2 regions of the Streptomyces sp. G45 genome follow, and region 2 is predicted to be linked to the other one. Evidence: riboswitches for the same ligand, from Rfam matches in the RefSeq annotation. Region 2 holds a riboswitch; the other holds the start of a gene.
The links. A riboswitch is a leader RNA that binds a small molecule or an ion and turns the genes downstream of it on or off. The one in region 2 is predicted to bind glycine.
Positions count from the first base shown of each region.

Region 1: linked by a shared signal. The riboswitch ahead of gcvP (aminomethyl-transferring glycine dehydrogenase) and the one ahead of gcvT (glycine cleavage system aminomethyltransferase GcvT) in region 2 are both predicted to bind glycine.

Region 1 is NZ_JBMUZU010000001.1:7,749,056-7,758,936, forward strand. It holds gene ACOBQU_RS32895 (DNA polymerase IV) at 1-114, shown strand, start outside; gene ACOBQU_RS32900 (PRC-barrel domain-containing protein) at 543-917, opposite strand; glycine riboswitch at 1,250-1,347, shown strand; gene gcvP (aminomethyl-transferring glycine dehydrogenase) at 1,536-4,424, shown strand; gene ACOBQU_RS32910 (DUF5999 family protein) at 4,573-4,779, opposite strand; gene ACOBQU_RS32915 (hypothetical protein) at 5,165-5,761, opposite strand; partial or broken gene ACOBQU_RS32920 (glutamate--cysteine ligase) at 6,263-7,782, shown strand; gene ACOBQU_RS32925 (CPBP family intramembrane glutamic endopeptidase) at 7,988-8,782, shown strand; gene ACOBQU_RS32930 (PhzF family phenazine biosynthesis protein) at 8,815-9,642, opposite strand.
Region 2 is NZ_JBMUZU010000001.1:2,972,469-2,982,349, forward strand. It holds gene ACOBQU_RS11820 (ABC transporter substrate-binding protein) at 1-418, opposite strand, end outside; gene ACOBQU_RS11825 (ABC transporter permease) at 517-1,521, opposite strand; gene ACOBQU_RS11830 (enhanced serine sensitivity protein SseB C-terminal domain-containing protein) at 1,903-2,679, opposite strand; gene ACOBQU_RS11835 (enhanced serine sensitivity protein SseB) at 2,863-3,651, opposite strand; gene ACOBQU_RS11840 (AAA family ATPase) at 3,826-4,560, opposite strand; glycine riboswitch at 4,684-4,782, shown strand; glycine riboswitch at 4,783-4,892, shown strand; gene gcvT (glycine cleavage system aminomethyltransferase GcvT) at 4,933-6,057, shown strand; gene gcvH (glycine cleavage system protein GcvH) at 6,210-6,587, shown strand; gene glyA (serine hydroxymethyltransferase) at 6,613-7,875, shown strand; gene ACOBQU_RS11860 (L-serine ammonia-lyase) at 8,045-9,415, shown strand; gene ACOBQU_RS11865 (phosphatidylinositol-specific phospholipase C) at 9,481-9,881, opposite strand, start outside.

The DNA of each region.
Region 1 (9,881 bases), 4.8 Mb from region 2:
GGTGTGCCTGGCGTGGTTGAGGTGGAGGTGGGTGCGGTAGCTGAGGTGGGCGGTGAGGAGGCGGTTGCCGGGGCCTCAGCGGGTGGTGTGGGGGCTGGCGCGGGGGAGGAGTAGGTGGGCGAGGGGGTGGGGCTGGGGAGCGGTCCTGGGGGTGGTGGTGGCCTTTGGTGGGGGCGCAGGGCCGCGGGGCGCGGAGGACGTGCTGGGGCAGCTCTGGGGTGACCGGGGCGTGATCGCCCTGGGGCGGGGGGCTCAAGCGTCGGCGGGCGCCGGGCGCGGTCCTCCAGGGCAGGGCGGGCGATGCCCGGCGCGGGGCCGGGTGGGGTGCGGGCGGCGCCGGAGCGGGGTGGGAGACGGCGCGCGTACGGAACACGGCCCCCGGGCGGGATGAGCGGCGGCGCGCGTACGGGTCACGGTCCCCGGGCGGGATGAGCGGCGGCGCGCGTACGGGCCACGGCCCCCGGGCGGGATGAGGGGCGGCGGTGCGTACGGGCCACGGCCCCCAGGACCCCGTACCGAGCGTATCGGCCCGCCAGGCCGTGCTACGCGTCCGGCTGGTCCGGGCGCTGGCCGAACTCGTGGTCCGGCAGCGGAGGCGGCGCCGCCAGGTCGAGGCCGTAGTGGCGGTAGAGCTGCAGCTCCTGCTCGGGGGAGAGGTGGCGGCCCACGCCGAAGTCGGGGGCGTCCTTGATCAGGGCGCGCTCGAAGGGGACGCGGAGCGTGCCGTCGTGGACCAGCTCGCTCGGCTCCAGGGGCACGAAGGCGTCCCTGCTGAACAGCCCCGTGCGTATGGCCGCCCACTCCGGGGTGCCGGTGGCGTCGTCGAGGTACACCTCGTCCACCGTGCCGATCTTGGTGCCGTTGCGGTCGAACGCCTTGCGGCCGATCAGGTTGCGCGGATCGATGTCGGTCTGCACGGGCCCTCCAACTGGTCGCGAGTCCTTCGCCGCCGTTCGCTCTTGGCTCGTTCTCGGCTCGTTCTCGGCTTGTCCTGGGGTCGCTCTGGGGTCGCTCTGGGGTCGTATTGACGTCGTAGTGAGGTCGTAGTGAGGTCGTCCTGTGTTCGTTCCGAGGTCGTTCCTGGGGCGTTCCGGGGTCGTTTCCGGTTCGTTCCGGGTGTGTTCTGGGCTCGCTTCGGGTTCGTTCTCGTCCTGGTTTGGCTCGTCATCACTACGAAAGAGCACATTGAGGCGGGCGGCCACTTGAGGGTTCGGCCGCTGACCTCGCTGGTAGGCTGGCAAGCGGCTGTTGACCCCGTGCGGGAGAGCTCTTCGGTGGCAGCACCGGAGGCGCCGAAGGAGCAACTCCTCCCCGGAATCTCTCAGGCCCCTGTACCGCACGGACGAGGCCACTCTGGAAAGCAGGGCGGGCGTCGGGCGGGCACGTTCGGAACCCTTCCTCACCGACGGTGCAAGCAGGACCGCTCCCGGGCGGGCCTGTGAAGCTCTCAGGTTGAGATGACAGAGGGGGAGGCCGTCCGGGTACCCGCGCCGTGGTGCCCCTCGCAGGTCGCGTAAGACCAGGAGGCCTCCGCAATGACCGCCACTCCTCGCATTCCGCTCGCGCGGCTCGAACAGGGAATCCCCTTCGAGCAGCGGCACATCGGCCCCGACGCGGAAGCGCGCGCCAAGATGCTCGCCCAGGTCGGGTACGGCTCGCTCGACGAGCTCACGGCCACCGCAGTCCCCGATGTGATCAAGAACGCCGAGGCCCTCGATCTGCCCGGCGCGCGCACGGAGGCCGAGGTCCTGGCCGAGCTGCGCTCCCTCGCCGACCGCAACCAGGTCCTCGACTCCATGATCGGACTCGGGTACTACGGCACGTTCACGCCGCCGGTGATCCTGCGGAACGTCATGGAGAACCCCGCGTGGTACACGGCGTACACGCCGTACCAGCCGGAGATCTCCCAGGGCCGCCTTGAGGCGCTGCTCAACTTCCAGACCGTCGTCGCCGAGCTGACGGGGCTGCCCACCTCCGGCGCCTCACTGCTCGACGAGGGCACAGCCGCGGCCGAGGCGATGGCGCTGTCCCGGCGCGTCGGCAAGGTCAAGAACGGCGTCTTCGTGGTCGACGCGGACGCCCTGCCGCAGACCATCGCGGTCATCCAGACCCGTGCCGAGCCGACCGGCGTCGAGGTCGTCGTCGCCGACCTGAGCGACGGCATCCCCGCCGACCTAGCCGAGCGCGAGATCAGCGGCGTCCTCGTGCAGTACCCGGGCGCCTCCGGAGCCGTCCGCGACATCAAGCCCGTCATCGACCAGGCCCACGAGCTGGGCGCGGTCGTCACCGTCGCCGCCGACCTGCTGGCCCTCACGCTGCTCACCTCGCCCGGCGAGCTGGGCGCCGACATCGCCGTCGGCACCACCCAGCGCTTCGGCGTGCCCATGGGCTTCGGCGGCCCGCACGCCGGATACATGGCGGTGCGCGAGAAGTTCGCCCGCAGCCTGCCCGGCCGCCTCGTCGGCGTGTCCGTGGACGCGGACGGCAACAAGGCCTACCGCCTGGCCCTCCAGACCCGCGAGCAGCACATCCGCCGCGAGAAGGCCACCAGCAACATCTGCACCGCGCAGGTGCTGCTCGCCGTCATGGCCGGGATGTACGCGGTGTACCACGGCCCCGAGGGGCTCCGCACCATCGCCCGCCGCACCCACCGGTACGCGGCGCTGCTCGCCGCGGGCCTCACCGCGGGCGGCGTGGAGATCCTGCACGGCGCGTACTTCGACACGCTGACCGCGCGGGTGCCGGGCAAGGCCGCCGACGTGGTCGCGGCCGCGCGCGAGGGCGGGGTCAACCTGCGCCTCGTCGACGCCGACCACGTGTCGTTCGCCTGCGACGAGACCACCACGCGGGCGCAGCTCACCGCGGTGTGGACGGCGTTCGGCGTCGAGGCCGACATCGAGGCCCTCGACGCGACCACCGAGGACGCGCTGCCCGCCGCCCTGCTCCGCTCCGACGAGTACCTGACGCACCCGGTCTTCCACCAGTACCGCTCCGAGACCGCGATGCTGCGCTACCTGCGCAAGCTGGCCGACCGCGACTACGCGCTCGACCGCGGCATGATCCCGCTGGGCTCCTGCACGATGAAGCTCAACGCGACCACGGAGATGGAGCCGGTCACCTGGCCCGAGTTCGGGCAGCTGCACCCCTTCGCGCCCGCCCAGCAGGCGCAGGGCTATCTGACGCTCATCCGAGAGCTGGAGGAACGTCTCGCCGAGGTCACCGGCTACGACAAGGTGTCGCTCCAGCCGAACGCCGGTTCGCAGGGCGAGCTGGCCGGTCTGCTCGCGGTGCGCGGCTACCACCGGGCCAACGGCGACGAGCAGCGCACCGTCTGTCTCATCCCGTCCTCCGCGCACGGCACCAACGCCGCCAGCGCCGTCATGGCCGGGATGAGGGTCGTCGTGGTGAAGACCGCCGATGACGGCGAGATCGACGTGGACGACCTGCGCGCGAAGATCGAGCAGTACCGCGACCAGCTCGCGGTGCTGATGATCACGTACCCGTCCACGCACGGCGTGTTCGAGGAGCACGTCGCCGACATCTGCGCGGCCGTCCACGAGGCGGGCGGCCAGGTGTACGTGGACGGCGCCAACCTCAACGCGCTGGTGGGGCTGGCCAAGCCGGGCCACTTCGGCGGCGACGTGTCGCACCTGAACCTGCACAAGACCTTCTGCATCCCGCACGGCGGTGGCGGCCCCGGCGTCGGCCCGGTCGCGGTGCGCGAGCACCTCGCGCCGTACCTGCCGAACCACCCGCTCCAGCCCGCCGCCGGGCCGGAGACGGGCGTCGGCCCGGTCTCGGCCGCTCCGTGGGGCTCCGCCGGGATCCTGCCGATCTCGTGGTCGTACGTGCGTCTCATGGGCGGCGAGGGACTCAAGCGCGCCACGCAGATCGCGGTGCTCTCCGCGAACTACATCGCCAAGCGCCTCGAGCCGCACTTCCCGGTGCTCTACACCGGCCCCGGCGGCCTCGTCGCGCACGAGTGCATCATCGACCTGCGGCCGCTCAGCAAGGCCACGGGCGTCACCGTCGACGACATCGCCAAGCGGCTCATCGACTACGGCTTCCACGCGCCGACCATGTCCTTCCCCGTCGCCGGGACGCTGATGATCGAGCCGACGGAGAGCGAGGACCTGGATGAGCTGGACCGTTTCTGCGACGCGATGATCGCCATCCGCGGGGAGATCGAGAAGGTCGCGAGCGGCGCGTGGGCCGCGGACGACAACCCGCTGCGCAACGCCCCGCACACGGCCGCCGCGCTGGGCGGCGACTGGGAGCACGGCTACAGCCGCGAGGAGGCCGTCTTCCCGGCCGGTGTGTCGGCCGCCGACAAGTACTGGCCGCCGGTACGCCGCATCGACCAGGCGTACGGCGACCGGAACCTGGTCTGCTCCTGCCCGCCGCTGGACGCGTACGAGGACTGATCCTGGCGCCAGGCACGAATGAGGGCCGGTTCGGGAGACGTCGTCCGTCACGAGGTCTTCCGGCCCGGCCCTTTGGTGCGTCGTGGTGCGTGTGGTGCCTGTAGTGCGTGTGTGGAGCGTCGTGGTGCGTGTGCGCGCGGCGGACGGCTCAGGCGGCCGTCATCACCTGGTCGATGCCGAGCGGCCGGTGCGGCGCGATGATCTCGCCGTTCGGCAGCAGCTCACCGGTGTCCTCGAAGAGGACGACGCCGTTGCACAGCAGGCTCCAGCCCTGCTCCGGGTGGTGCGCCACGAGGGACGCGGCCTCCCGGTCGGCGGATTCTGCTGTCGGGCACGGTGGCTGGTGCTGGCACATGGAAGGGTTCTTTCGCTGCGATGTGATGGATGTGGCGTTGTTCCCGCGGCTCGATGCGGTGGTCATGCCGCCCCCCGTTGGTTGTCGGTCCAGTCCAGTGTTCCCCCACGGACGAGATTCCGCAGGGATTTAGCGGCAGCGCTTCCTACTGCTTAAGGACGTATCACCCGCCCGGACGGTTCAGTCCAACTCCCCTGTCCCTTCGGGTGGTTCGACGTGGCCGAAGTGGGCTAGTCCGGTTGGGCCGGGCGGGCCCGGTCGGGGTCGGGCCGGGGCAGCGCGGTGCCCCGCGGCCCGGGTGGGACGCGGGGCACTGTGGCTGGGCGGAGCCCAGGTCGGCTGGGGCTGGCCAGGGGCGGCTGGAGACGCCCGGGGCTGGCCGGTGTCAGGCGGGGGAGCCGAGCAGTGGGGCCGGGGTCAGGCGGTGGCTGAGCGCCGCGAGGAGGTCGGCGGCGCGGTGCGGGCGGTGGGCCGCGATGCCGGGGGGTGCGGGCGAGAGCGGTACCAGGACGTCGGCGGGGGCGACCGCTCCGCCCTCGGCGTCCGCCGTGCAGTCGCCGTGCAGCCACAGCGTGAGCATGTAGAGCTCGGGCACGGACAGCAGGCGCGGCTGGTAGGGCGTCGGCAGGGCCTCGGCCTGGCGCAGGGCCAGTTCGGCGGACGGGATGTAGGGGCCCTCGCAGAAGTGGGAGAACGCCCAGCCGTCGGGCGTCAGCATCGTCTCCGCCGCGGCCACCGCGCGCTCTCCGCAGCGGATCAGGAAGCGCCAGCCGGTGAGCGTGGTCGGCGAGCCGTCCGCCGGTGCGGCCTGTGCCCCCGTGTGGTCCAACTCGTGGACGGGGAGCGGGAGGTCCGGCCTCGCGGGGCCCTGCGCGGTGCGCAGGGACGGGGTGCGGGCCGCCCGTACGGCGGTGGGGGAGCCGAGGGCCGCGAGGACGCTGCGCAGGGCGGGCGCGGGAGCCGGGGGGACATGCAGGGGCATGGTGGGTCGCCTCTCTCATTCGACAGGCACAGTGAAGCGAGCGGGGGCGGTGCAAACGGCGCTGTCTGCTGGGTCAGAGGGGGCGGGGGCAAGGCCCCGGGGGGCGGGGGACCGCGAGCGCCAACTCTCTGCCTCAACAGGTGAGTTTATACGACATATGTTCAGAACGGGTTTCGGGTAGCCGCTTCCCATATCGCGGGCAAGGCGTTAACCGGACGGCTTCCAGAGGGGTTTTCTCCCGGTTTCTGAGTGAGTTCATACCCGCTGCCTCGGCAATCTCGGCGGGCGCGGTCGGCCGATTCTAGTCGGTTTTTTTCACCACAATCGGAGGAAGGGATACCGAGCGCCACACCATGCCCCGTGAAAGTGCCTGCGGGGCACCCGCTCCGAGCGTACTGATCGCGCGGCCCGCGCGAGGCGTTATCGATCATATCGACGGGGCATCATCCTCCGTACACAGCGGCCGGGTTGTGGGCTGCCCATTCGAGGAGGGACGCTTCGATGGGGGAGAAGGTCGAGGCAGGAACGTTTGACCTGTCCGATCGCCACCGGTACCGCGGCAAGCTCCGGCAGTGCCTCGCGGCGTTCGCGCGGCTGCACGAGGAGCGTCGGTTCGACCGGCCCAAGAACCTGATGGGCCTGGAGATAGAGCTGAATCTCGCGGGGCCCGACGGCACCCCGAGAATGATGAATGCCGAAGTTCTCGAACGGATCGCGAGCCGCGATTTCCAGACCGAACTCGGAATGTTCAATCTGGAAGTGAACATTGCCCCGCACCGGTTGGGCGGGCGCGTTCTCGACCGGCTCGCCGAGGAGCTGCGCACCGGTCTCGCCTATGCCCACCGGAAGGCCAACGAGGTCGACGCGGGCATCGTGATGATCGGCATTCTGCCGACCCTGTCGCGCCATCACCTGGTGTCCGCGAACCTGTCGGACGACGACCGCTACGAGCTGCTCAACTCCTCGATCGTCGCGGCCCGCGGCGAGAGCTTCACGCTGGACATCGAGGGCGTGGAGCGGCTGACCTGCATGTCGGCGTCCATCGCGCCGGAGGCCGCCTGCACGTCCGTGCAGCTGCACCTCCAGGTGACGCCGGGCAAGTTCGCCGACGTGTGGAACGCGGCCCAGGCCGTGGCCGCCGCGCAGGTCGCGGTGGGTGCCAACGCGCCGTTCCTGTTCGGGCGCGAGCTGTGGCGGGAGTCGCGGCCGCCGCTGTTCCTGCAGTCCACGGACACGCGGCCGCCCGAGCTCCAGGCGCAGGGCGTACGGCCGCGGAGCTGGTTCGGCGAGCGGTGGATCACCAGCGCGTACGACCTCTTCGAGGAGAACGTGCGGTACTTCCCCGCGCTGATCCCGCTGTGCGAGGACGAGGACCCGCAGCGCGTCCTCGACGCCGGGGGCGTGCCGCAGCTCGCCGAACTGACGCTGCACAACGGCACGGTGTACCGCTGGAACCGCCCGGTGTACGGCATCGCCGACGGTGTGCCGCACCTGCGCGTGGAGAACCGCGTGCTGCCCGCGGGCCCCACCGTCACCGATGTCATCGCCAACGCCGCCTTCTACTACGGGGTGGTGCGCGCCCTCGCCGAGGAGGCGCGGCCCGTGTGGGCACGGCTGCCCTTCGAGGCGGCTTCCCGGAACTTCGACGCCGCGTGCCGGTACGGCATCGAGGCCGACCTGGAGTGGCCGCGGCGCGGGCGCTACGGGGGACCGCACGGGTGGCGGCCGTCGACCTCGTACGCGAGGAGCTGCTGCCGCTGGCCGCGGCCGGGCTCGACGCGTGGGGTGTGGAGCCCGCGGACCGCGACCTGTACCTCGGCGTGATCGACGAGCGCTGCAAGCGGCGGGTCAACGGGGCGTCGTGGCAGGCGGCGACCTACCACTGTGCCCTGGAGCGCGGTCTGGAGCGCGAGGCGGCGCTCGCGGCGACCACCCGGCGCTACTGCGAGCTGATGCACGCGGGGGAGCCCGTGCACACCTGGCCGGTGGGGCTGCCGGAACCGGCGCTGCCGCTGACGTGACGCAGCGCGGAGCCTGAGCCGCCGGTCCGTCCGTGCCCCTCAGGATCGCTCCCGTACCGCCGCGTGCCCGCGGGTGAGCGCGGGTCGGCCGACCGGCCCCCGCGGTCATCAGGCAAGCTTGACGCCCCAGGTGCCGCCTCGCCCTGCGCGGCGGATGGGAGCGGCACGGTGAGCGACGAGGCGGGATCACGCAGTGGAGGCAGAAGTGCGAGTGGGGCCGACGGCCGGTGTCCTGCCCGAGGAGCGGCTCTCGCGGCGGACCTTCCGGGACGAGACGCTGCTCGTCCTCGCCCTGTCGCTGGGCGCCAGCGGCGTGTCCGCGCTGATCAGCTTCATCGGGTCGGTCACCAGGCCCGGCGGGCTCAGCGACCAGGCCGCGAAGATGAACACGTCGGCGGCCCCCGGGCGGCCCTGGCTGGACCTCGCGTGGCAGCTGTTCGGCATCTCCACCGCGCTCGTGCCGGTGGCCCTGGTCGCGCACCTGCTGCTGCGGGAGGGCTCCGGGCTGCGGGACATCGGCTTCGACCGCGCCAGGCCCTGGCCCGACCTGGGGCGCGGGACGGTGATCGCCGCGGTCGTCGGCTCCACCGGCATCGCCTTCTACCTGGCCGCGCGCGGCCTCGGCTTCAACCTCACCGTGGTGCCGGAGAACCTGCCCGACGTGTGGTGGAAGTACCCCGTGCTCGTCCTGTCGGCGCTCCAGAACGCGATCCTGGAGGAGGTGATCGTCGTCGGCTACCTGCTGCGCAGGCTCGGGCAGTTGGGGTGGACGCCGATGGCGGCGCTCGCGGCCAGCTCGGTGCTGCGCGGGTCGTACCACCTCTACCAGGGCATCGGCGGGTTCGTCGGGAACATGGTGATGGGCGTGCTGTTCGTGCTGCTGTACCGGCGGTGGGGGCGGGTCGGGCCGCTCGTGGTCGCCCACTCGCTGCTCGACATCGGCGCGTTCGTCGGCTACGCGCTGCTCGCGGGGAAGGTGGGCTGGCTGCCTACCGCGTGACGCGCCGCGGTGGGCCGGGGCCTCGGGGCGGCTCAGGCCAGCAGGTCGCCCTCGATGACCGTGACCGCGCGACCGGTGAGCAGGGTGCGGTCGCCGCGCGTGTCGGTGCGGACCCGGCCGGAGCGCGGTGACGCCTGGAGGCCCGTCAGGTCCGTACGGCCGAGGCGCGCCGTCCAGAACGGGGCGAGCGCGGTGTGGGCGCTGCCCGTCACCGGGTCCTCGTCGATGCCGACGCGCGGGAAGAAGCAGCGCGACACGAAGTCGTAGCCGCGCGCGGGGTCCTCGGCGGGCGCGGTCGCGATGATGCCGCGCTCGGAGTGCGCTACCAGCGCCTTGTGGTCCGGCGCGAGCGCCCTGACCGTCTTCTCGTCGGGCAGCTCCACCAGCAGGTCGCCGATGTGCGGGCCCGTGTCGTGGGCCGACAGCGGCGTGGCGCCCAGGGCTTCGGCGACGCCGTCGGGGACGGCGGTGGGCGTGAGCGGGGCGGTCGGGAAGTCCAGCGTGAGGGAGCCGTCGCCGTGGGCGGTGGCGACCAGCACGCCGGACCGGGTGGCGAAGCGCACCGGGCCGGTCGCGGTGCCCGTGGTGTGCAGGACGTGCGCGGTGGCCAGCGTGGCGTGGCCGCACAGGTCGACCTCGGTGGCGGGCGTGAACCAGCGCAGCGCCCAGTCGGCCTCGCCGCCAGGGGGCAGGGGGTGGGCGAAGGCGGTCTCGGCGTGGTTGACCTCCAGGGCCACGTCCTGGAGCCACTGGTCGTCGGGGTAGGCGTCGAGGAGGACGACCCCCGCCGGGTTGCCGGTGAAGGGGCGGTCGGCGAAGGCGTCGACGATGCGGATGCGGGTCCGTGGGGCAGTGGTCATGGGGCGACGGTAGGGGGCCACGGGTGGGCGTGAGTAAGGCCAATTGTGGTTTGGTGGCCCTTGTTGGGGGTGTTGGGGGTGTTGGGGGTGGGGGTGGCGGTTGGTTCCACCGTGGGATTGGCCGTGGGGTGGTGTCGGACTTCGGGTGCGGGGTGGCCTGCGCTGCGCTCTGGTGGCGTGGTGGAGCCCGAGCGCGTTGGCGTCCGCGATGTCGGCGTGGGATGCGGCGTGGGGTGAGG
Region 2 (9,881 bases):
GCGGGGAGCCGTCCTCCCAGGTCAGGCCGTCACGCAGCTTGTACGTGTAGGTCTTGCCGTCGTCCGAGATCTTCGCGGTGGAGGTGGCGAGGTCGGGGACGAGCTTGGTGCTCGCCTTGCCCGGCTTGGTGTCGTACGACACCAGCTGCCGGGTGTAGAACCGCATGAAGTCCCAGGACATGCCGTAGTACGCGCGCTGCGGGTCGGCCGAGTCGAGGTCCTGCTTGCCGACGAAGCGGAGAGTGCCGCCCTTCTTCTTCGACGGGTTGGCGACCTTGTTGAGCGCGGCGTTGTAGCCCGCGCCCTTGCCGTTGTCGTCGTCGCCGTCGCCGCTGCCGCAGGCCGTGGTGGTCACCAGCGCCGCGACGACGAGGGCCGCACCGGCGGCGAGCCGCCGTTTGGGGGAAACTCTGGGCATTTTCTGCAACCTTCCAGATTCGCGGTCCCTGGCGGATAGCTGCCGAAGAACCATGGAAAGAGCCACCTGACCAGCGCAGGGGCAAGTCAGGGGGACTGCTAGCGGGTTCCCTTGGGGTCGAGCGCGTCGCGCAGCCCGTCCCCGAAGAGGTTGAAGGCGAGCACCGTGATGAAGATCGTGACGCCCGGGAAGACCATGAACATCGGGTCGTGCTCATAGGTCGCGAGGGCGTCGCGCAGCATGCCGCCCCACGAGGCGGTCGGCGGCTTGACGCCCGCGCCGAGGAAGCTGAGGGCGGCCTCCGTGAGGATGTTGGTGGGGATCATCAGGGTCGCGTAGACCGTGATGGGCGCCACCAGGTTGGGCAGCAGCTCACGGAACAGGATGTGCCGTCTGCCGCCGCCGAGGCTCTTGGCCGCCTCCACGTACTCGCGTTCGCGCAGCGACAGGGTCTGGCCGCGCACGATGCGCCCGATGTAGGGCCAGCCGAAGAAGCCGATCACCAGGACCAGGATCGCCACGCGCACGCTCGTGCCCTGCAGGCCGAGGAAGTCGTCGGGGAGCACCGAGACCAGGGAGATGATGAAGAGCAGCTGCGGGAAGGAGAGCAGCACGTCCATCACGCGGCTGATCAGCGCGTCGACCCAGCCGCCGAAGTACCCGGCGATGATCCCGAACAGGGTGCCGAGGACCACGGCGACGATCGCGGCGAGGAAGGCCACGAGCAGCGAGATGCGGGCGCCGTAGACGATCCGGCTGAAGACGTCGCGGCCCTTGTTCGGCTCGACGCCGAAGAGGAAGTCGCCGCTCACGCCGCCGAGCGCGCCCTTGGGCAGGTTGGTCAGCTCGTCGAGCTTCTCCTGGTGGAAGTCGTTCGGCGGGTGGCCGAGCAGGCTCACGATCAGGGGCGCGAACACGGCCACCAGGACCAGGACCAGGACCGTGACGCCGCCCGCGAGGGCGACCTTGTCGCGCTTGAGCCGGTTCCAGGCGATCTGCTTGAGGGACCGACCCTCGACCTTCTTCACCCCTGCACCGGCTGCGGGGGCGACGTCCTCCGTGGGTTTCGCGTCCGCAGGTGTGTCATGCATTGGCGCCGTCATCGTGCCAGGGACCCCTCTCAACCGGCGGTGACCGGCCCGCACTTGCCGCTGTAGCGACGTGATCAGTCCGTCGTACACAGGGGCGAAGGCCCCTTGGAGCGGGAGTCTTCAACGGGGCCGTGATCTGTTACCAGACTTGTCGGGGAATGGATGCGCAACCGTGATGCTGATCGAGGTGTTCCGTTATCCGGACGGGGCTGAACGCCGGGCGAACACGGGGCAGTTGGGGGCCAAGGGAGTCACGGGCGTCCATATGGTCACTCCCGCACCCTTAGCGGACATCGCGCACATCGGCGCTGATCAGCGGGTCCGGCCGAAAGCGGAATCCGGACAGTGTCCGGATCGCCGCGCAGGGATACGAGGGGTATGCGGGCGTTGCGCTCAGTACGCGGCGGGATATCCGTATCCACCGGCCGGGGCCGGGGCCGGATGGGGGTCGCGGTCGTAGAACGGGCGGGCGTTGGCGCGCAGCCACATCGCGACCGGGTCGTGCGCGTCGGCCATCGCCACCGTCGACACCGGAAGCCCCTCGGGCACCGCGCCGATGGACTGCCGCATCATGGCGCGCACCGAGTCGACCGACGCGGGCGAGGTGTCGTACACGTCCAGGCCGATCGCCAGGTACGGGGCGCCGAGCGAGGGTTGCACCCAGGCGCGGCGCAGCGAGCGGACCGCCGGGGTGCGGTGCGCGTTCTGCGTCAACAGGGCGTAGAACTGCGGGAGTTCGATGGTCGGCTCGGTGAGCCGGAGCGGGCCCGCGGGCTGGAGGTCGATGCCGCTGGCGATGCGGCGCAGGTCCAGCCAGGGGATGCCGACGCCGCCGCCCGGGGCGTGCGGGTTCAGCCACAGGCCGTAGTGGTCGGGGTAGAGCGCGCGGGCCACGTCGACTCCGCCCACCACCTCGTAGCCGCGGTTCCAGCCGCTGGCCGACAGCTCCTGGGCGGAGGTCACGCACGGCGCGTAGCCGTACCCGTCGACCTCCATGTTCCCGTACTGCGCGTCGGGCGATCCGGCCTGGCCGTGCCAGAGCAGCATCCACACCTTGCCGTCCGCGAGGGCGTGCAGGAGCGCCTCGTACGCGTCATAGCGCCCCGGCGTCACCTGGCGCAGCATGTGCTCGACCTGCCCGGCCCCCGCGGCCGTGCCCGAAGCACTCACCCGTAACCGCCCCTTCGCGACATACCCCGACGGACCCGACGGACCCGACGTACCCAGCTGGCACCACGGCCGTGCTCCGACCGAGTCATAGGACCAGCTTAAGCGGGCCGGGGGCCCTGGGCGGGGGTGCGCGGGGGCCAAGCCCCCTCGCACCGCGGAAAAACCGTCGGCGTTCCGCGTCCGTCAGCGCGGCGCGAAGAACGGCCGGACGCGCTCGCGCATCCAGTGGGCCACCGGGTCGTCCGCCACGTCCAGCAGGACCAGGTTGACCGGCCAGGCCACCGGCACCTGGCCGAGCGCCCGGCCCAGCGCCTGGAGCGGCAGGTCACGGGCGTCGCCCTCCCACGCGGACAGTTCCACGCCCACGAACAGCGTCGGGTCCTCGTCCTCGACGCCCGCCAGGCAGCGGCGCGCGGTGCGCACCACGCCGATGGCCTCGAACTCACGTCCCGCGGCGGCGAGGAAGTCGACCGGGTCGTCCTGCCAGTCCGGCTCGAACAGCCGTACCCGGCCGCCGGTCGTCGGGCCGTCCAGCTCCGTACGCCCCACGCGGCACAGCGCGGCCACGGCCGGGGGCGGCAGCGGCACCGTCACGGTGCCCTCGGGGTTCAGGACGATGCCCAGGTGCGGGTGCAGACCGCGGGCGAACTCCACCGCGGGCGCCACCGTCGCGTGCATCCGGCCGTCGGTGACCTGCCGGAACTGCTGCTCCGACGTGAACACCGGGACGTACGCCTGGCCGTCCAGCTCCAGCGTCGGCAGGTCGAGGGTGGTGCTGTCGGGGCCGCCGCCGTTGGGGAGCGGGATCCACACGTGGCCGCGGCCCAGCGTCTCGACGATGTGCGCGGCGGTGGCCTCGCTCGGCGGGGCGCCGAGCGAGGCGGCGAGCACCTCTTCGAGTTCGTTGCCGGGCCATCCGTGCGTGTGCGTGTGCGCCTGCCCCTGTGCCGGATACTCCCCCGGAAAGTCCATGCTGCCCTTACCCCTGCTGCTCTGCCGTACGGATCTCCCGACCCTAACGCCGCGCCTCGCCCTCGCACGCCGGACGGGTGGGAACGTCCCGCTTGCCCGCCGTCGTCGGCTGTCCGTGATCCGCCGCTTCGCGGCGGATGTTCCCCGGGCGGGTCTGGGGCGCCCCCGCGAGGGCTAGGCGAAGGCGATCTCCGTGAGCGCCGTCGCCCCCTCCCGGTCCAGGAGGGTGACCGACCCGCACCCCGGCGGCAGCCCCCCGCCCTCGGCGACCCGGAGCAACCGCCCCACCCCCCGCCGGTGCCGGGCGAAGGCATAGCGGGACACCCCCCGCCCCCGGGCCCGCTGCCCCCGCAGCGCGACCGGCGCGGGCACGTCGAGGAGGAGCAGGTGCAGTACGCCCCCGCGCCGGACGGCGGCCCGCGCCAGCCACCGCCGCACCCACGGCTGCGTACCGCAGTCGTGGACGACGACCCCGGAGCCCGCGCGCAGCGCCCGCCGCAGCCCGGCGTAGTGGGCGACCCGCACCAGCGGCCGGTACACCGCGTACGGCACGAAGCGCGGCATCCGCGCCGCCCACCGGTCCCGCGCGTCCTGGGAGTCCACCCGCGGCCCGGCCACCGCCCGCCGCATCAGCGTGGACTTGCCGCTGCCGGGCAGCCCGGAGACCACCACCACGTCGTGCGCGCCGAAGACCAGCCGCCCCGGCCTCCGCCCGGCGCCCGCACCCCGCCGGAGGTCCCGGACCACCCCCCGCGGCGCGTCCCGCCCCCGTCCCGCCCCCTCGCGGCGCCCCACGGCCACCCCCGGCGGCAGCGCGACGGCATCGGGCAGCGCCGCACCGCCCGTCGTCGCGTAAGCACTGCTCCCGTGCACCGTGATCCGCCTCCCCATGCTGGTCACGTCACTCATCCCCAGTACTTGTCCCTTGACTGTAAAGAGAAGGTAATGCCACCGCGGAGCATTCCCAGGTTGCGACTGTTGTGAAGCGGGGGCGCGTGTAATGATGTGCGCGCCAACTCCATACCGGCCGCTTGAATCCGCGCGGGAGAGTTCCGCGGGCCCCGCCGCCCCGGACGCCGAAGGAGCAAGTTCCTCCCTTGAATCTCTCAGGCCCCGTACCGCGCGGGCGAGGCACATCTGAAAAGCGGGCCGCCCCGGTGGCTCCACCCAAGGTGCAAGTCATGCCCCGTGGTACGCGTGGGTCTGGTGAACCTCTCAGGTTTGATGACAGATGGGGAGGGACGACCTCGCCCGTCATGCCATGCCTGGGAGCCAGTACTCATGAGCCCTACCCCGCGCAAGACCGCCCTCGACGCCCTGCATCGCTCGCTCGGCGCCACCATGACCGACTTCGCGGGCTGGGACATGCCGCTGCGGTACGGCAGTGAGCGCGACGAGCACAACGCCGTGCGCACCAAGGCCGGTCTCTTCGACCTCTCCCACATGGGCGAGATCACCGTCACCGGCGCCGGGGCCGTCGACCTGCTGAACTACGCGCTCGTCGGCAACATCGGCTCCGTCGGCGTCGGCCGCGCCCGCTACACCATGATCTGCCAGGCCGACGGCGGCATCGTCGACGACCTGATCGTCTACCGCCTCGGCGAGACCGAGTACATGGTCGTCGCCAACGCGGGCAACGCCCAGGTCGTCCTGGACGCCCTCACCGAGCGGGCCGCCGGGTTCGACGCCGAGGTGCGCGACGACCGCGACGCGTACGCACTGGTCGCCGTCCAGGGCCCCGAGTCCCCCGGCATCCTCAAGGCAGTCACGGACGCCGACCTGGACGGCCTGAAGTACTACGCGGGCCTGCCCGGCACGGTCGCGGGCGTGCCCGCCCTGATCGCGCGCACCGGCTACACGGGCGAGGACGGCTTCGAGCTGTTCGTGGCGCCGGAGCACGCCGAGACGCTGTGGCGGGCGCTGACGGAGGCGGGCGCCCCCGTCGGCCTCGTGCCGTGCGGGCTCTCCTGCCGCGACACGCTCCGCCTGGAGGCGGGCATGCCGCTGTACGGCAACGAGCTGACCACCGGTCTCACCCCCTTCGACGCGGGCCTCGGCCGGGTCGTGAAGTTCGAGAAGACCTCCCACGCGGAGGACTTCGTGGGCCGCGACGCGCTGAAGGCCGCCGCCGAGCGCGCCGAGGCCGCGCCGCCCCGCAAGCTCGTCGGCCTGGTCGCCGAGGGCCGCCGGGTGCCCCGCTCGGGCATGGACGTCGTCGCGGACGGCCAGGTCGTGGGCCAGGTCACCTCCGGCGCCCCCTCGCCCACCCTCGGCAAGCCGATCGCCATGGCCTACGTCGACGCCGCCCACGCCGAGCCCGGCACCCCCGGCGTCGCCGTGGACATCCGCGGCACCCACGAGCCCTACGAGGTCGTGGCGCTGCCGTTCTACAAGCGCCAGAAGTGACACACCCGGCACCAGGTGTGACGGCCGGGCCCCGGACGTGACACCAGCGGCACATCGGCACCGTACAAGCAACGGTACAAACCGTCTCATTCCGTAAGACGGCCCTTCCCCACGTGCATCAGCACTCGCCCGCGTACAGGAGAATTCACGCCATGAGCAACCCCCAGCAGCTGCGTTACAGCAAGGAGCACGAGTGGCTGTCGGCCACCGAGGACGGCGTGGCGACGGTCGGCATCACCGAGTTCGCGGCCAACGCGCTCGGTGACGTCGTGTTCGCCCAGCTCCCGGCGGTCGGCGACTCGGTCACCGCGGGCGAGACCTGCGGCGAGCTGGAGTCGACCAAGTCGGTCTCCGACCTCTACTCCCCCGTCTCCGGCGAGGTCGTCGAGGCCAACCAGGACGTCGTGGACGACCCGTCCCTGGTGAACTCGGCCCCCTTCGAGGGCGGCTGGCTGTTCAAGGTGCGCGTCGCCGAGGAGCCGGGCGACCTACTCTCCGCCGACGAGTACACCGAGTTCGCAGGCAGCTGACCACGGCGTAAGGACGGAACTTCCGATGTCGCTTCTGAACACCCCACTCCACGAACTCGACCCCGACGTCGCCGCCGCCGTCGACGCGGAGCTGACCCGCCAGCAGTCCACCCTGGAGATGATCGCCTCGGAGAACTTCGCTCCGGTCGCGGTCATGGAGGCCCAGGGCACGGTCCTCACCAACAAGTACGCCGAGGGCTACCCCGGCCGCCGCTACTACGGCGGCTGCGAGCACGTCGACGTCACCGAGCAGATCGCGATCGACCGGGTCAAGGACCTGTTCGGCGCCGAGTACGCCAACGTCCAGCCGCACTCCGGCGCCTCCGCCAACCAGGCCGCCCTCTTCGCGATCGCCCAGCCCGGCGACACGATCCTCGGCCTGGACCTGGCGCACGGCGGCCACCTCACCCACGGCATGCGTCTGAACTTCTCCGGCAAGCAGTTCAACGTGGTCGCCTACCACGTGGACGAGGCCGGTCTGGTCGACATGGCCGAGGTCGAGCGCCTGGCCAAGGAGAACCGCCCCAAGGTGATCATCGCGGGCTGGTCCGCCTACCCGCGCCAGCTGGACTTCGCCGAGTTCCGCCGCATCGCCGACGAGGTCGGCGCGTACCTGTGGGTCGACATGGCGCACTTCGCCGGGCTCGTCGCCGCCGGTCTGCACCCGAACCCGGTGCCGTTCGCGGACGTGGTCACCTCCACCACGCACAAGACGCTCGGCGGCCCCCGCGGCGGCATCATCCTGGCCCGCACCAAGGACTTCGCGAAGAAGCTGAACTCCGCGGTCTTCCCCGGCTTCCAGGGCGGCCCCCTGGAGCACGTGATCGCCGCCAAGGCCGTCTCCTTCAAGGTCGCCGCCTCGGACGACTTCAAGGAGCGCCAGCAGCGCACCCTGGACGGCGCCCGCATCCTCGCCGAGCGCCTGGTCCAGGACGACGTCAAGGAGCACGGCGTCGCCGTCCTGTCCGGCGGCACCGACGTGCACCTGGTCCTGGTCGACCTGCGCGACAGCGAGCTGGACGGCCAGCAGGCCGAGGACCGCCTCCACGAGGTCGGCATCACGGTCAACCGCAACGCCGTCCCGAACGACCCCCGCCCGCCGATGGTCACCTCCGGCCTGCGCATCGGCACCCCGGCCCTCGCCACCCGCGGCTTCCAGGCCGAGGACTTCCACGAGGTCGCCGACGTCATCGCCGAGGCCCTGAAGCCCGGCTTCGACGCCGAGGCCCTGAAGGCCCGCGTGTCCGCTCTGGCCGCGAAGCACCCGCTGTACCCCGGCCTGAAGTAGTTCCGTACGCTTTTGTTCCTCCGTACGAACATCGGGGCACCCCGCACACTGGAGAGTGAGCTGGGGTGCCCCGCACCACGTACCGCGCCGAGCGGTCCCCCGCACCGCCCAGCACGTCCGCACCACCCGGCAGACGACGGCGTCTACCAACCACCATTGGAGTTCTCTCGTGGCCATCTCGGTCTTCGACCTGTTCTCGATCGGCATCGGCCCGTCCAGCTCCCACACGGTCGGCCCGATGCGCGCGGCGCGCATGTTCGCCCGGCGCCTGAAGAACGAGGGCCTGCTGGCCCACACCACCGCCGTCCGCGCCGAGCTGTACGGCTCCCTCGGCGCCACCGGCCACGGCCACGGCACGCCCAAGGCGGTCCTGCTCGGCCTGGAGGGCGAGTCGCCGCGCACGGTGAACGTGGAGACGGCCGACGACCGCGTCGAGGAGATCAAGGCCTCCGGCCGCCTGAACGTGCTCGGCGTGCACGAGATCGCCTTCGACTTCGACGAGGACCTGGTCCTGCACCGCCGCAAGGCGCTGCCCTACCACGCGAACGGCATGACGGTCTTCGCGTACGACGCGGACGGCGAGCTGGTCCTCTCCAAGACCTACTACTCGGTAGGCGGCGGCTTCGTCGTCGACGAGGACGCGGTGGAGGGCGAGAACCCGATCGTCCCGGACGACACGGTCCTGAAGTACCCCTTCCGCACCGGCGACGAGCTGCTGCGCCTCTCCGCCGAGACCGGCCTGTCGATCTCCGCCCTGATGCTGGAGAACGAGAAGGCCTGGCGCACGGAGGAGGAGATCCGCGAGGGCCTGCTCGACATCTGGCGCGTCATGCAGGCCTGCGTCTCGCGCGGCATGTCCCGCGAGGGCATCCTGCCCGGCGGCCTGAAGGTCCGCCGCCGCGCCGCCCACTCCGCGCGCCAGCTGCGCGCCGAGGGCGACCCGGAGGCCCGCGCCATGGAGTGGATCACGCTGTACGCGATGGCGGTGAACGAGGAGAACGCGGCGGGCGGCCGCGTCGTCACCGCCCCCACGAACGGCGCCGCCGGGATCATCCCCGCGGTCCTGCACTACTACATGAACTTCGTGCCCGGCGCCGACGAGGAGGGCGTGGTCCGCTTCCTCCTCGCCGCCGGTGCCATCGGCATGCTCTTCAAGGAGAACGCCTCGATCTCCGGCGCCGAGGTCGGCTGCCAGGGCGAGGTCGGCTCCGCCTGCTCCATGGCGGCGGGCGCCCTCGCCGAGGTCCTCGGCGGCTCCCCCGAGCAGGTGGAGAACGCCGCCGAGATCGGCATGGAGCACAACCTGGGCCTGACCTGCGACCCCGTCGGCGGCCTCGTCCAGATCCCGTGCATCGAGCGCAACGGCATGGCGGCCGTGAAGGCCGTCACCGCCGCCCGCATGGCGATGCGCGGCGACGGCTCCCACAAGGTGTCCCTCGACAAGGTCATCAAGACCATGAAGGAGACCGGCGCCGACATGAGCGTCAAGTACAAGGAGACGGCCCGCGGCGGCCTCGCGGTCAACATCATCGAGTGCTGACGCACCCACCCGTCGCGCCACGCGCCGTGTCACCCGTCACGCCACACGTCACGTCGCCGCTCACGTCAGTTGTGCGCGATCAGTGACTCCACGAGCCCGGCGCGGGTGTTGGGGTAGTCCATCGGTACGATCCCGAGCCCGCGCCAGCTGCGCCCCTCCGCGCTCTCCAGGAGGGTGTGCACCCTCGGGTTGAGGTCATCGGCGTTCCACCGCGGCGGCAGCCCCGCCGCGGTGCTGACGAAGTTGATGTACTGCTTCCCGGGCTGGGCGGCGGCCTTCCTGAACTGACCCTCGATCTTCGGGTACTTGGCTCCGGGGGCGGCGTTCCAGTCGTCCTGGATGTCGAAGACGCCGCCGTCGCCCCAGCGGATGCCGCCGGGCAGCCCTCCGTTGTCGGCGATCAGCACGACCCGCCCGCGCACGTCCCCCAGCCGCGGCCATGCGTCCCCGATGTGGAACAGCGACC